Regions from separate parts of the Nonomuraea mangrovi genome, predicted to be linked through region 2. Evidence: riboswitches for the same ligand, from Rfam matches in the RefSeq annotation. Region 2 holds a riboswitch; the other holds the start of a gene.

Region 1 (6,991 bases), on a different contig from region 2:
CATCCAGGACGGCCGCGCCGGCGGAGCCTACGTCGTGGCGATCGACCCGATCCGCACCAGGACGGCCGACCAGGCCGACGAGCACCTGGCGATCAGGCCCGGCACGGACGCCGCGCTGGCGCTGGGGCTGCTCAACGTGGTGCTGTCGGAGAACGCCCAGGACGAGGAGTACCTGGCCCAGCACACCGAGGGCTGGGAGGACTTCAGGGCCGAGATCATGGACTGGCCCGTCGAGCGGGCCGCCGAGGTCACCGGGATCCCGGCCGAGGCCGTCCACAGCCTGGGGATGAGGCTGGCGCACACCCGCCCCACGGCGATCCGCGCCACGATGGGCATCCAGCGGCACGAGGGCGGCGGCACCGCCATGCGGACGATCGCCTCCATCCCCGGTGTCACCGGCGACTGGCGCCACCCGGGCGGCGGCGTCGCCTACTCCACCAGCGACCACGTCCACCTGAACATCGACCGCCGCAACGATCTGCTGGCCCGGCCGGTCAAGACCAGGTTCATGACCCGGCTGGCCTCCGAGCTCGACGACGTGAAGTGCCTGTGGGTCTACATGGCCAACCCGATGGGCTCCACCTCCGACAGCAACAGGATCAGGCGTCAGTTGCTGAGAGAGGACCTGTTCACCGTCGTCATGGAGCAGTTCCCCACCGACACGGTCGACTACGCCGACATCGTGCTGCCGGCCACCATGCAGACCGAGCACATGGACCTGCACGCCGGATACGGCCACATGTACCTGATGTGGAACGAGCCCGCCGTCGCGCCCGCGGGCGAGGCCCTGTGCACCACGGAGACCTTCCGGCGTCTGGCCGCCCACATGGGCATGACCGAGCCCTCGCTGTACGACTCCGATCTGGAGCTGGCCGCGGAGCTGCTGTCCAGCGGCCATCCCTCCCTCGACGGCGTCACGCTCGACCGGCTGCGCAAGGAGGGGTGGGTACGGATGAGCTACCCCTCGCCGTTCAAGCCGTTCGCCGACGGGTTCCCCACCCCGTCGGGGAGGCTGCGCTTCCCCCGGCGCGGCAAGGCCTTCGTGCCCTCCCTGTCCTCCCGTACGGCGGGCGACAGGCTGACGCTGATCACGCCCGCCTCGCACACCTTCCTCAACACGACGTTCGGCAACAACCCCGAGCTGCTGCGCAGGGCCAAGGACCCCGTGATCCTGGTGAACCCCGCCGACGCGCAGGCCAGGGGCCTGTCCACTGGCCAGCGCGTCAGGGTGGTCAACCACAACGGCTACTTCCTCGCCGACGTGGAGGTCAGCGACCGCGTGGCCAAGGGCGTCGTGGCCAGCCCCAAGGGCAGATGGCCCAAGCACACCATCGGCGGATCGAACCCCAACGCCGTGGTGGACGAGCGCGACGCCGACATGGGCAAGGGCGCCGTCTACCACGACAACCTAGTCGAGCTCGAGCTTGAACCCCTCGTGTGACTGGGTGTAGCCGATGGAGCGGTAGAAGCGGTGGGCGTCCTCGCGCCTCTTGTCGGAGGTGAGCTGCACCATCGCGCACCCCCTGGCCCTGCCCTTGGCGTGCGCCCACTCCATCATCTTGCGGCCCCACCCCTGCCCTCGCAGGTGGCCGGCGACCCGCACCGCCTCGACCTGGAGGCGGGTGGCGCCGCGCCGGGAGATGCCGGGGATGTAGGTGAGCTGCATGGTGCCCACCACCTCGCCCTTCAGCTCCGCGACGATCAGCTCGTTGTTGGGGTCGGCGTCGATGGCCTCGAAGGCGGCCCTGTGCTCGTCGCCGTACTGTCCCGTCCTGGCCGCGGCGATCGGGTCGTCGAGGATGAGCGCCACTACGGCGGGCACGTCGGCGGCGCGTGCCGTACGGAAGACCAGGGAGTGCACGTAGTGCGACTCCATCAGGCCGGGGTTGGACGGCAGCGCCATGACCCTGCCGCTGGGCAGGAAGCCCTTACGGGCGTAGAGCGCGCGGGCGGCGGCGTTCGCGTCGACGGCCCACAGGCCGATCTCCTCGGCCTCACGGGCGCGGGCCCACGCGACGACCTCGTCGACCAGCCGCCCTGCCAGACCCGCGCCCCTGGCCTCCGGGGCGACCCACATCGACAGCAGGTGCACGTGGCCGGGGTGCTCCTCGAGGCCGCACACCAGCCCGGCGTCCTGGCCGTCGCCCACCGCCACGAACCAGACGGAGTCAGGGTTGGACAGGCGCTCGACCCATTTCTCCCGCGGGTAGGCGGCGTCCTTGTCGTAGGTGGATCCGAAGGCGTCGGGGGCGTCGGCCAGGGCGCGCAGCCTGAGGGCCCGCAGCCGGTCCGCGTCGTCGTCGCCAAGCCGCTCAAGAGTGAATTCCTGCATGCCCGCATCATGGCAGCCGGCCTCGGGGGACTCTCAGGGTGATTCCCCGATGTGGACAAGGGGTGCCGAAAGGCACTCTGGATACATGAACGAGCTCTCTCGACGCGAAGAACTGTCGTTGTCGGGCGCCGCGCTCCGTGGCGCCCCTTGGAAGGCCGCCGCCGTGGGCGGCGGTGCGGTGGCCGCCGTGAGCTTCGGCTTGGGCGCCATCACGGGGTCGGCCGACCTGTCGTGGGCTCTGGGCCTCGGCATCAGCCTGTTCGCCCTGATCGCGGCCATCGGCGCGGTCGCCAAACCGGAGGAGGGCGACAGGGTCACCAGGCAGGCGCGCAACTGGTCGCTGCGGCATCCGTGGAAGTTCGCGCTCCTGCCCGCGGGCATCACCGCGGTGCTGAGCTACCCCGTCCAGCTCGTGCTCGACGGCGAGGACATCTTCGGCGCCGCGTGGGACTCCCTGTGGAGCGGCGCGCTGGTGTACCTCATCGCGGGCATTCTGACGCTCACCATGAAGGGCAGGGCACGCTAGCCGCTCTCGGCGACGCGCTTCAACCCTTCGAGAGAGCGGCGCATGTTGGCGGCGTTGTGGGCGGCCCGATCGGCGACGTTGGTCGCGAGCCGCCCCACGACCAGCATGAACCTCCCCCTGGTGTCCCAGGTCTTCTGCTCCACGACGCAGCCCATCTCGCTGGGGGTGATGTCGAACCGCCAGACGGCGATGTCGAGCATCCCGCCGGCGCGGACGTGGTAGGCGAAGACGCGGCCAGGCTCGGCCGCGGTCACCGTGCAGACGGTCGACCAGCGGCGGGACCCGTTGCGGTTGCTGCCGCGGAACCTCGCGCCGCGCCGAGCCGAGCGCACCTCGCCGATCCAGCGGGCGCGCTCGCACTCGGCGTTCCATGCGCCCATGCCCTCCAGATCGGTCACCAGCTCGTAGACCCTCTCGGGCGGGGCGTCGATCTCGATGGACGCTGAGGCGCTGGGCTCACTCACGAGGACATTGTGTCCTTCTCCGCCTGCGAGCGACAGACGCAGAACTCGTTTCCCTCGGGGTCGTGCATGGTGACCCAGCCGGTGCCGTCAGGGTTGCGGTGGTCCTCGTGGACCTTCGCCCCGAGGCCGAGCAGGCGCTCGACCTCCTGGTCGCGGGTCCTTCCCTCGGTGCCGTTGACGTCGAGGTGGACCCTGTTCTTGACGGTCTTGCCCTCGGGCACCTGGATGAACAGCAGGAACGGATCCTGGTGGGTACGGATGGCGACCTCGGTGTCTCCGGGCTCGCACTCCCCCCACAGCGGCAGGCCGGTGGCGTTGCTCCACCAGGTGGCCAGCTCGTACGGGTCCGCCGCGTCGATGGTGACGGCGTGGATCTCAATCATGCGCCCACCCAATCGCCACATTCGTGAACGCGTCAAACCACGCTAGTGGCCCGCCCCCGCCAGGTTGAGGCCGACGACTCCGATGAGGATGAACGCGATCGAGCCCAGCTTGACGGCGGAGACGTCGTCGCCCATGAGCAGCATGCCGAGCGTGGCCGTGCCGACGGCACCGATGCCCGTCCACACCGCGTAGGCGGTGCCGACCTCGAGGCTCTTGAGCGCGAACGCGAGCGCGCCGAAGCTGAGGACGGCGAAGACGAGGAAGCTCACCGCCCACCAGACCTGGGAGAAGCCGTCGCTCATCTTGAGCGAGTAGGCCATCGCGACCTCGAGCAGGCCGGCGGCGACGAGAATGACCCAAGCCATGTGCACTCCTTTGTCGTAGGGGTGCGTCGTCTTGGCTTTCCGGGTACGGCGCGTCTCGTCCGGGAGCGGGTCGCTCACTCACTCCAACCGCTCAGGCGTCGTTCTGATTCCACCAGAGCGTGACCCACCGGTCGCGGGGCACCGGCCACATGCCCATCTCCATGGCCGTCGCGGCCACCTCGGGCGCCCGTGCGGGATCGAGGCAGGCTCGGTGGCAGACGCTGGCGGCCAGCTCCTCGATCGTGGCGAAACGCTCGATGGGCGCCTCCCGCTCCTCCACCCGCACGTCGAAGCCGAGCGCGGCGGCCAGGGCCACCGCGTCCTCGGCGATCGGCCTGACCGGGCGCCGCACACCGTGGAAGTGCTCCCACAGCGGGCTCATCCAGCTCATGGGATGGCGGTGCGGCAGCTCGATGACGACTCTGCGGGTGGCGTGGGAGTCGAGGGCGCGCAGGAAGGCGGCCAGATCGGGCACGTTGTAGACCACGTGCGCGGCCACCACGACGTCGGCCTTGCCCGCCTTCGCCTCGACCTGCGGCCAGTTGCCCTCGATCGTCGTCGCGTGGACGCCCGCCTTGTCGGCGCGCACGGTGAACTCGGCGAGCATCGCGGCCGAGGTGTCCACGGCGACCAGCTCGCCGAGCCTGCCGGCCAGCGGGAGGGAGGCGGCCCCCGTCCCCGATCCCACGTCGAGCAGCGTCCCACCCTCCGGCAGCGCCTCGGCCACCCTTGCCAGGGTCGGTCCTTCGGGTTCGGCCACCGCACGGTCGGTCCTGGCCGCGAAACGGGCGGGCGAGTGCCCCCACGGGTCCACGGGCGCCTTCGCCAGGATCTCCGGCGGGATGGCCCACGACTCCAGGTTCTGCCGCCACCGTTCGTTCAACGCCTCGGCATTCATGTGTCGAGGGTAAGTGCTTAGCAGAGGTTACCCGCGGGTAGCATTCAGAGTAAGGTTACTCGCCAGTACTAAACGCCCCCGGTTCTAGGAGAGAGCAGCCATGGGCCACTACAAGAGCAACGTGCGGGATCTGGAGTTCAACCTCTTCGAGGTCTTCGGTCGCCGCGACATCCTCGGTAACGGCCCGTTCTCGGAAGTGGACGAGGACGTCGCCCGCAGCATCCTGGACGAGGTCAACAGGCTCGCCACGGGTGTGCTGGCCGACTCCTTCGAGGAGGGTGACCGCACGCCGCCGGTCTTCGACCCCGCCACCTCGACGGTGACCGTACCCGATGGTGTGAAGAAGTCCTTCAAGGCCCTCGTCGAGGGCGGCTGGGCGCACCTCGACCTGCCGGCCGAGCTCGGCGGGCCCGGCATCCCCCGGACGCTGGCCTGGTCCACCGCCGAGATGGTGCTCGGCGCCAACCCCGCCCTCTACATGTACGCCGCGGGCCCCAACTTCGCCTACACGCTGTGGAAGCTCGGCACCCCCGACCAGAAGCGGTTCGCCGAGCTGGCGATCGAGAACAACTGGGGCGCCACCATGGTGCTGACCGAGCCCGACGCGGGCTCCGACGTCGGCGCGGGGCGCGCCCGCGCGATCCAGCAGCCCGACGGCACCTGGCACCTCGAGGGCGTCAAGCGTTTCATCACCAGCGCCGAGCACGACATGGCCGACAACATCTTCCACCTGGTGCTGGCCAGGCCCGAGGGCGCGGGCACGGGCACCAAGGGCCTGTCGATGTTCCTGGTTCCGAAGTACCACGTGAACCTGGACGACGGCGCGCTCGGCGAGCGCAACGGCGTCTACGTCACCAACGTCGAGAAGAAGATGGGCCTCAAGGTCTCCACGACCTGCGAGCTGACCTTCGGCGACAAGCACCCGGCCATCGGCACCCTCGTCGGCGACGTGCACGAGGGCATCAAGCAGATGTTCATGGTGATCGAGCACGCCAGGATGATGGTCGGCACCAAGGCCATCGCCACCCTGTCCACCGGCTACCTGAACGCGCTGGAGTACGCCAAGTCCCGCGTCCAGGGTGCGGACCTGATCAAGATGGCCGACAAGTCCGCGCCGCGGGTGACCATCACGCACCACCCCGACGTGCGGCGCGAGCTGATGCTGCAGAAGTCGTACGCCGAGGGCATGCGGGCCCTGGTCCTCTACACGGCCACCTTCCAGGACGAGCTCCTGATCAACCCGGGTGACAAGCACGCCGAGGCGATGAACGACCTGCTGCTCCCGGTGGTCAAGGGAGTGGGCTCCGAGCGCTCCTACGAGCTCCTCTCGCGCTCGCTGCAGACGCTGGGCGGCTCCGGATACCTGCAGGACTACCCGATCGAGCAGTACATCCGCGACGCGAAGATCGACTCCCTGTACGAGGGGACGACCGCGATCCAGGGCCTCGACCTGTTCTTCCGCAAGATCCTGCGCAACCAGGGCGCGGCGGTGGGCTCGCTGCTGACCGAGATCAACGCCTTCGCCGCCTCCGAGGCGGGCAACGGCAGGCTCAAGCAGGAGCGCAAGCTGCTCGCCCAGGCCGCCGCCGAGGTCAAGGCCATGGGCGACACGATGGCGGGCTGGGCGCTCGGCTCGCTGGAGTCGCCGCGCGAGATCTACAAGGTCGGGCTCAACAGCACGCGCTTCCTGCTGGCGCTGGGTGACCTGATCATCGGCTGGCTGCTGCTGCGCCAGGCGGAGGTCGCGCTGACCAGGCTCGCCGAGGGCGAGGACGCCTTCTACCAGGGCAAGGTGGCCGGCGCGTCGTTCTTCGCGACGACCGTGCTGCCGCGCATCGCGGCCGAGCTGGCGGTGCTGGAGAGCACCGGCCTCGACCTGATGGACCTGCCCGAAGAGGCGTTCTAGACCACCTGCTCCCGCGGCAGGTCCGGAAGACCGTCCACCCGTCCTGGTGGGCGGTCTTCCGTCTGCATGTCGCGGGGCGCACGACGGCCATGGCCGCGGGACGCGCCGCGGGATAG
Region 2 (6,991 bases):
GACGCGGGCCGCTTCGGGTCGCTGGTCGTGCGCGCCCGGGCGGCCGAGGATCCCGCGGAGAAGACCACCCTTCTCGGTGACGCGCTGGCGCTGTGGCGCGGACCCGCGTTCGTGGAGTACGCGGACGAGGAGTTCGCCCGCGCGGCCGCCCTCCGGCTGGAGGAGCAGCGGCTCGCCGTGATCGAGGAGCAGGCGGAGGCCCGGCTGGCGCTCGGCGAGCGGGGGCTGTCGGCCGAGCTGGCCGACCTGGTCGCCCGCCACCCGCTCAGGGAACGCCTGCGCGCTGTTCACCTGCGGGCCCTCTACCACGACGGTCGGCAGGGCGAGGCGCTGAACGGTTACCAGGAGATCCGCACCCGGCTGGCCGAGGAGCTGGGTGTGGACCCGGGCCCGGAGCTCCGCGCGCTGCACCAGTCGATCCTGCGCCGGGACCCCGCGCTCGGTCCTCGCCGCACCAACCTGCCTGCCCCGCTCACCGAGCTGGTCGGTAGGGAGAAGGCCGTCGAGGAGGTACGCGAGCTGCTCGCCGCTGCCCGCATGGTCACCCTCACCGGCCCAGGCGGTGTCGGTAAGACCAGGCTGGCGCTGGAGGCCGGCGCCCGGCTGGCCCCCGCCTACGACGACGGCGTGTGGCTGGCCGACCTGAGCGCGCTCGACCGGCACAGTGGCATGGACAGGGTGGCCGAGGCGGTGGCAGCCGCCCTGGGCGTCAGCCACGACGTGGTGGACCGCCTGGCCGCGGCCGTGCGGAGCAAGCATCTGCTCCTGCTGCTCGACAACTGTGAGCACGTGGTGGGCGCGGTCGCTGAGCTCGCCGAGCGGCTGTTGACGAGCGCGCCGGGGCTTCGGGTTCTCGCGACCAGCCGGGTCCCTTTGGACATTCCCGGCGAGCATGTGCACGCCGTGCCGCCGCTGGACATGGGCAGCGCCGTCCGGCTGTTCGCCGCGCGTGCCGCCGCCGCGGCGCCGGGTTTCGCCATGGACGAGCCCGCCGTGGAGGCCATCGCCAAGCGGCTGGACGGCCTGCCGCTCGCGCTGGAGCTGGCCGCGATCCGGGCCCGCGTGCTCAGCGCCCGCGAGCTGGCGGCCCGGCTCGACGACCGCTTCCACCTGCTGGACGCGGGCCGGCGCGGCGCCCCGCTGCGGCAACAAACGCTCCGCGCCATGATCGACTGGAGTTGGGAGCCGCTCACCGGCTCCGAACGTGCCGTCCTGCGTCGGCTCGCCGTCCACGCCGACGGTTGCACGCTGGAGGCGGCCGAGACGGTCTGCGCGGGAGACGGCGTCCGCTCCTGGGAGGTGCTCGGCCTGCTGGCGCGGCTGGTGGACCGATCCCTGGTGGTCGTGAGCCACGGCCGGTACCGGCTGCTGGAGTCCGTACAGGCCTACTGCCTGGAGCGCCTCGACGAGGCTGGAGAGCCGGAGGCCGTGCGGGAGCGGCACGGGGCGTACTACACCGCGCTGGCCGTATGCGCCCGGCCGTTCCTTCACGGCCCCGACCAGGGGCACTGGCTGCGCCTCCTCGATGCCGAGGCCGCCAACCTGCGCTCGGCGCTGGACGATGCGGTACGGCGGCGCGCCGCGGACCGGGCGCTTCGGCTCGTGACCGCGCTGTCCTGGTACTGGTTCCTGCGCGGCCGCCTCGGCGAGGCCCGCCGCTCACTGGAGCTGGCGCTGACGCTCGGCGGCGACCAGGAAGCGCGGGCCGTGGCCGCCGCTTGGCACGCCGGCGTGAGCCTGCTGATCCGCGATCAGCCCGCGGCGGTCTCGCCGGGGCACCTCGACGAGCTCTGCGCTCGGATCGCCGACCCGCGGGCCCGTGCCGAGGCGCAATGGCTCCTCAGCCTGGCCCACTCCGGCTTCGACGACCCGTCCGTCAGCCTGGGCCTGGCGAGCCGGGCGCTCACGACGTTCCGCGCGCTGGACGACAAGTGGGGAATTGCTGCGGCGCTGAGCGTCCACGCCTCCCATACCGCTGTGCACGACCTGGACGCGGCCGGCCGCGACGCCGAGCAGAGCCTGGCGCTCTTCCGCGAGCAAGGCGACCGCTGGGGATTGCTGCAGGCCACGCACCTCCTCGGCTTCCTCGCCCAGATCAGCGGCGACTACGAGCGCGCCCGCGCCCTGCACCGCGATGCCCTGGACGTCGCCGAAGACCTCCGGCTCTGGCCCCAGGTCGCCGACAGCCTCGCCATGCTGGGCCGGATCGCCTTGCTCACTGGCTCGTACGCCGAGGCCGACCAGTACCACGAGCGGGCCAGGCGGCTGGCCGCCGACCAACTGAACACCCGCACGGAGCAGTTCGCAGAGGTGGGCTTGGGCCTCGCCGCCAGGCGACGCGGTGACCTCGACACCGCAGAGCGGCATCTGCGTGCCTGGCTGGACTGGTGCCGCCAGTGGCGAGGCGATCCAGGCACCGCGCTCATCCTGGCCGAACTGGGCTTCGTCGCCGAGCTCCGCGGAGACCCCGGCATGGCCTTCGACCTGCACCGGGAAGGGCTGGAAGCCGCCCTAACCACTGGAGACCAGCGCGCCGTGGCGCTCGCCTTGGAAGGGCTGGCAGGAGCATACGTGGGCGAGGGCGACCACCGGACGGCGGCCCGCCTCCTGGGTGCCGGCTCAGCAGCCCGTGACTCAGTGAGGGCTCCGTTGCCAGCGGGCGAGCGGGGTGACGTCGACCGAATCGCGGCCGCCGTCCAGCGCGCCATAGGGGCGGACGCCTTTGCCCGCGAGTTCGCCCGCGGCCGCCTGATAGGTACCGACGTGGATTGGCGGCAACTCGGCGCCGCCGCGGTCGCACATGCGGAAGTTCTGGATGCCTCACTGCGGCGTGTGGTGGTCGACTAGGAATGCGGCGCCACCCACGCAGACGTTGCGGCTCTTCCCTTTGGTCAAGGTGAGGACCGCCGAGCGGCCGGCCCGGGTGTACTGGGCGATCTGCAGCTCCTGGCCGTCGCTGACGTGCGGGTCGGCGCTGACCTGGGCCGCGCTCGAGACACCGGTGGCCCGGTCCACGACGAGGTTCCGGCCGAGGTACGCGTTCACCTGGATCACGTGTTCGGGCAACGATGTGGTGCTGTTGCGGCAGAACATGTGGATTCCGTTGATGTCCAGTTCGCGCTGCAGGGCCATCAACCGGTCGTAGTTCACACTGTTCAGTTTCCCGCGCAGTCGCGCGAAGGTGGCGGGTGTCACTTCGATGGTCAGTTTGGGTGATCCGACGGACAGGATCGGCAGGCCGTCGGCCAGAGATGGCAGTGGCAGGTGGAAGATCTTCTCCAGTGCCTGTTCGTGGCCGTGCGCAATCCGGGGCTCCTGGGAGACGAAGTGCAGCATGACCTTTCGGGCACGGGGAAGCGAGGCGCGTGCGGAGCCTCCGGTCGACGTGGTGATCAGGAGGTCGTGGCCTGGCTTGGTGAGCCCGGTCTCGGCGAGCGTGTGTGCGGCGCCGATGAAGCCGTGGGCGCACGCGCCGAGTGCTCTGCCGGTCGGGGTCAGGACAGTGAGGTGGAGCTCGTACCCGTAGGGGCCGTCTGGCGCGCGCGGTTCGCGGACGGCGTCGATGAACACGGTTTCGGGAGTACCGGTGCGGCGGGCCAGCGCCTGGCGCTGTCCCACGTCCCAGGTCCCGACGTCGGCGCCCATGACGACGGCGAAGGGGTTGCCAAGCCCGCTGTGCGGATCGCGGATGTCGACGAAGGCCGAGCCGAACACGACGGAGGTCCGGTGCGGCAGCGTCACCGGCCGGCCCACAGGCATCGCGGCCGGGGACGAGGTGGCATCGGGCAGGGGGTCCGATGCGTTCCTGCGGCTCATGCGTTCGGCCAGAGGATGAAGAGGGGGTAGGCACGCCGGCTGGGCCGGTCGCCGATCTCCTTGATCGCCGCACGGATCTCGTGCAGGTGCCCGGTGGTCATCTGCAGTGGGGGCTCGTCGGGCTGGTAGGTGGTGCGGATCGGGTAGTCCACGCCTGGCTGCCTGGTCATCTCGATGTGGCAGCCGAGGACGTGGGTGACGGGTCGGCGGTCAGAAAAGTCGATCAGGCGGTCGATGGTCTGGGCGAAGGCCGACCAGTCCTGGATGTAGAGACGACCCGGGTAGACCGTGTCGCCAGTGAGCAGGAACCCGGTCCACCGGTCGTAGAACGTGACCGCCGCCTCGTGGTGGCCCGGGGCGGCCAGGCACTCCAACACGCGGTCGCCCAGGTCGACCTGCGCCACGGCGTCGGGATCCTTGCCGAACCCGAAGTACTCCCAGGCGGTGACCAGGTCCGCGCCGACCACCGTGGTGTCGGGGCGGTCGGTGAACTGATCGTCGCCCGCGACGTGGTCGCCATGCGGGTGGGTGTGCAGCACCAGCAGGTGGTACTCCTCCCGGGGGTGGCGGGCGAGCCAGCCGGCGACGAGCTCATCGACCACCTGGAGCAAGGGAAAGAACTGGGCGGATGCCGTGGCACCGGTGTCGATCAACACCGCCCGCGCGTTTCCGAACAGCAGGAACAAGAACGGCGCCTCGTAGTCGATCGCCATGTTCTGCCGCAGGATGAACGTGTGCTCGTCGTACGCATGGACCTGGATGTCCGGATCGGTGTTGTGCTTGGCCGACGGTGAGCCGTGAATCCACCGGACATCCAGCGCACGAGGCTGGGGAGTCACTCCAGTGAAATCGACCAGGGGAATGCCCGCATCCATGACGTCTCCTTCGAGTGCGTCGTCTTAGCGGGCCGGGTACGGCGCACATCTCGTCCGGGGCAAGCACGTACGGGCTTCCGCGGCGACGGTACCACGACAGCGATCAGCTACTCTTCGCCGCCGTGGATTGTCCTGGGTGCCTGTCGCCGCGGCAAAGCAGTGTTTGAGGATCCGCGACGCCTCTACGCCGCGCAGGTGCTGATGATCAGCGGCCAGCAGCGCATCCTGCTCCATCACGTCACCTTCGGACCCGCATCTACGAGTTCGAAGCCTGGGGCACCAGTCCCTAGGCTCGCCCTGCAGGGATGGCGGGCGCCGCCACGCAGTGGACTGCGCCGGCCCTTCCTCCCGGTTCGCGGACGGCATTGACCCGGATGCCGACGCCCAAGATGATTAACGATATGCTCCCGCGCCCAGGCGTCACCGCGGCAGGTCTGATCGCGCTCATGCTCGTCAGCGCCTGCGGTGACCAGCCCGCCGTCGAACGACCCGCTTCGGTAGCGTCTGCGAGCTGATCCGCGGCGGCGCCGATGAGGAGTGGATCGACGAGATCGAAGACGGGCAACCGTGCGATCAGACGAACTTGTACGGCATGCTGGTTGACCTGCCTGGAATGCCTCCCTGGAGAGCTGGCCTGCCCGGTTCACGCCAAGCTAGCCGAGCAGCGCGGTCGGGCGGCGTGCCGTGCACCCCTGAGCCCGACCGCCACAGCGTCACTGCGGCGGTCAGCGTGGCGGTGAACTCGGCATCGTGGTCCTTGTCGATGTCGGCCAGCAGCGCCTCTACGGGAGCGTTCAGACAGAGGGCATCAGGTCGCGGCGGCGCAGGAACGCCAGCCCCGCCGTGGCCAGGGTGACGGCCACAACAGTCAGCCCCAGCAGCGGTGCCACCGGTGATGAGACGCCGTCCAGCAACATCGCCGGCACGTGCACGAACGGCGACAGGTTGAGGACGATCCCGGTGGCGAGCTTGAACTCCGCCAGCAGATCCACGACCAGGAAGAGGCCGAGCACGGTCCAGCTCGCGGCCGCCGCCAGCCGTGGCAGCATGCCGAACAGCAGCGTCGCGATACCGACCACGGTCCAGACCGCGGGCAGGTAGGCCAGCGTGGCCCCGGCGACGCGGGCCACATCGCCGTCGTAGGCGAGCCCCGCCGCCGCGCCCAGCGCGGCCAGCAGCAGCACCGGGCCCACAATGGCGAACACCAGGTGGCTCAGCGCCCAGCGCAGCCGGCCGACAGGGGTGGACAGCAGCAGCTCGGCCCGGCCCGCCGCCTCCTCGCCACGGGCGCGCAGTGCCGACACCAGCGCCGCTCCCGTGACGAGCTGGCTGAGCACGTACATCACGAACGTGAAGAACACATCCGAGACGCGGGCGTCGGCGCCGCCGACGGTCGCGGCGAGCTCCTGGAGCTGCGGCGTGTCCAACTGGGCGTCCAGCCCCCGCGCTGACACGCCGAGCAGGGCGCCCAGCAGGCCGAAGCCGATCGCGAAGCCTGCGAGCGTGCCCCGGTGCAGGCGAGCGGCCAGGCCGAACGTGCCCGACAGCGCCCCGGTGGCGGGTCCGGGACGGGCGGCAACCAGACCGCCGGCCACGTCACGCCGCGTGGACAGCTCGAACGCGGCCGCCGCCACGGCGGTGACGAACACCGCGACCAGCCCCAGCACCCACCACTGGTCGCCGGCGTAAGGTTTGGTCAGCCGGACCCAGCTGAACGGTGACAGCCAGGCGAGCCAGCCGATGCCGCCGACGTCGGCCAGCGAGCGCAGCGCGAACAGCAGGCCGCCGACGGCGATCGCGAAGCCGCGTCCCGTACCGGATGACGCGGTGAGCTGCGCGGTGAGGGCGGCCACGGCCGCGAACGCCCAGCCGCCCGCGGCGATGGACAGCCCGAACAGCAGTGAGGAACCCGCGGGCAGGCCGTCCGCGACCAGAGCGGGCACCGACAGCAGGCCCAGCAGCAGGTTGGCGGCCAGCACGACCGCGAGCGCGGCGGCCAGCGGGGCGTGGCGGCTGACGACACCCGAGGCCAGCAGCTCGCGCCGGCCGGTCTCTTCCTCGACCCTGGTGTGCCTGATCATCAGCAGGATGCTGATCAGCCCGCCGATCAGCGCGAGGGACGAACCGAGCGTCCAGGCGGTCAGGCCGCCGACGCTCGCGTCGTAGATGGGGCCGCGCATGTGTCACTGCCGATAATGTCATCCGTGCAGGCCATCCGGCTTGCCTGACTGATCCCGACGTGCGCCGGCTCTGGCTCTCGGAAGGGACAGAGCCTCGGCAAGATGATCACTTGTGCTTCT

Evidence for each region. A riboswitch is a leader RNA that binds a small molecule or an ion and turns the genes downstream of it on or off. The one in region 2 is predicted to bind guanidine.
Region 1: linked by a shared signal. The riboswitch ahead of ACFSKW_RS11935 (DMT family transporter) and the one ahead of ACFSKW_RS06885 (MBL fold metallo-hydrolase) in region 2 are both predicted to bind guanidine.

The regions. Positions count from the first base shown of each region.
Region 1 covers NZ_JBHUFV010000017.1:70,029-77,019, reverse strand. The annotation lists gene ACFSKW_RS11960 (molybdopterin-containing oxidoreductase family protein) at 1-1,441, shown strand, start outside; gene ACFSKW_RS11955 (GNAT family N-acetyltransferase) at 1,409-2,332, opposite strand; gene ACFSKW_RS11950 (hypothetical protein) at 2,418-2,858, shown strand; gene ACFSKW_RS11945 (SRPBCC family protein) at 2,855-3,322, opposite strand; gene ACFSKW_RS11940 (VOC family protein) at 3,319-3,705, opposite strand; gene ACFSKW_RS11935 (DMT family transporter) at 3,748-4,071, opposite strand; guanidine-III (ykkC-III) riboswitch at 4,092-4,152, opposite strand; gene ACFSKW_RS11930 (class I SAM-dependent methyltransferase) at 4,163-4,969, opposite strand; gene ACFSKW_RS11925 (acyl-CoA dehydrogenase) at 5,070-6,875, shown strand.
Region 2 covers NZ_JBHUFV010000011.1:37,139-44,129, forward strand. The annotation lists gene ACFSKW_RS06875 (AfsR/SARP family transcriptional regulator) at 1-2,847, shown strand, start outside; gene ACFSKW_RS06880 (PhzF family phenazine biosynthesis protein) at 2,821-3,741, opposite strand; gene ACFSKW_RS06885 (MBL fold metallo-hydrolase) at 3,813-4,691, opposite strand; guanidine-III (ykkC-III) riboswitch at 4,705-4,772, opposite strand; gene ACFSKW_RS06890 (ABC transporter permease) at 5,486-6,871, opposite strand; gene ACFSKW_RS06895 (hypothetical protein) at 6,984-6,991, shown strand, end outside.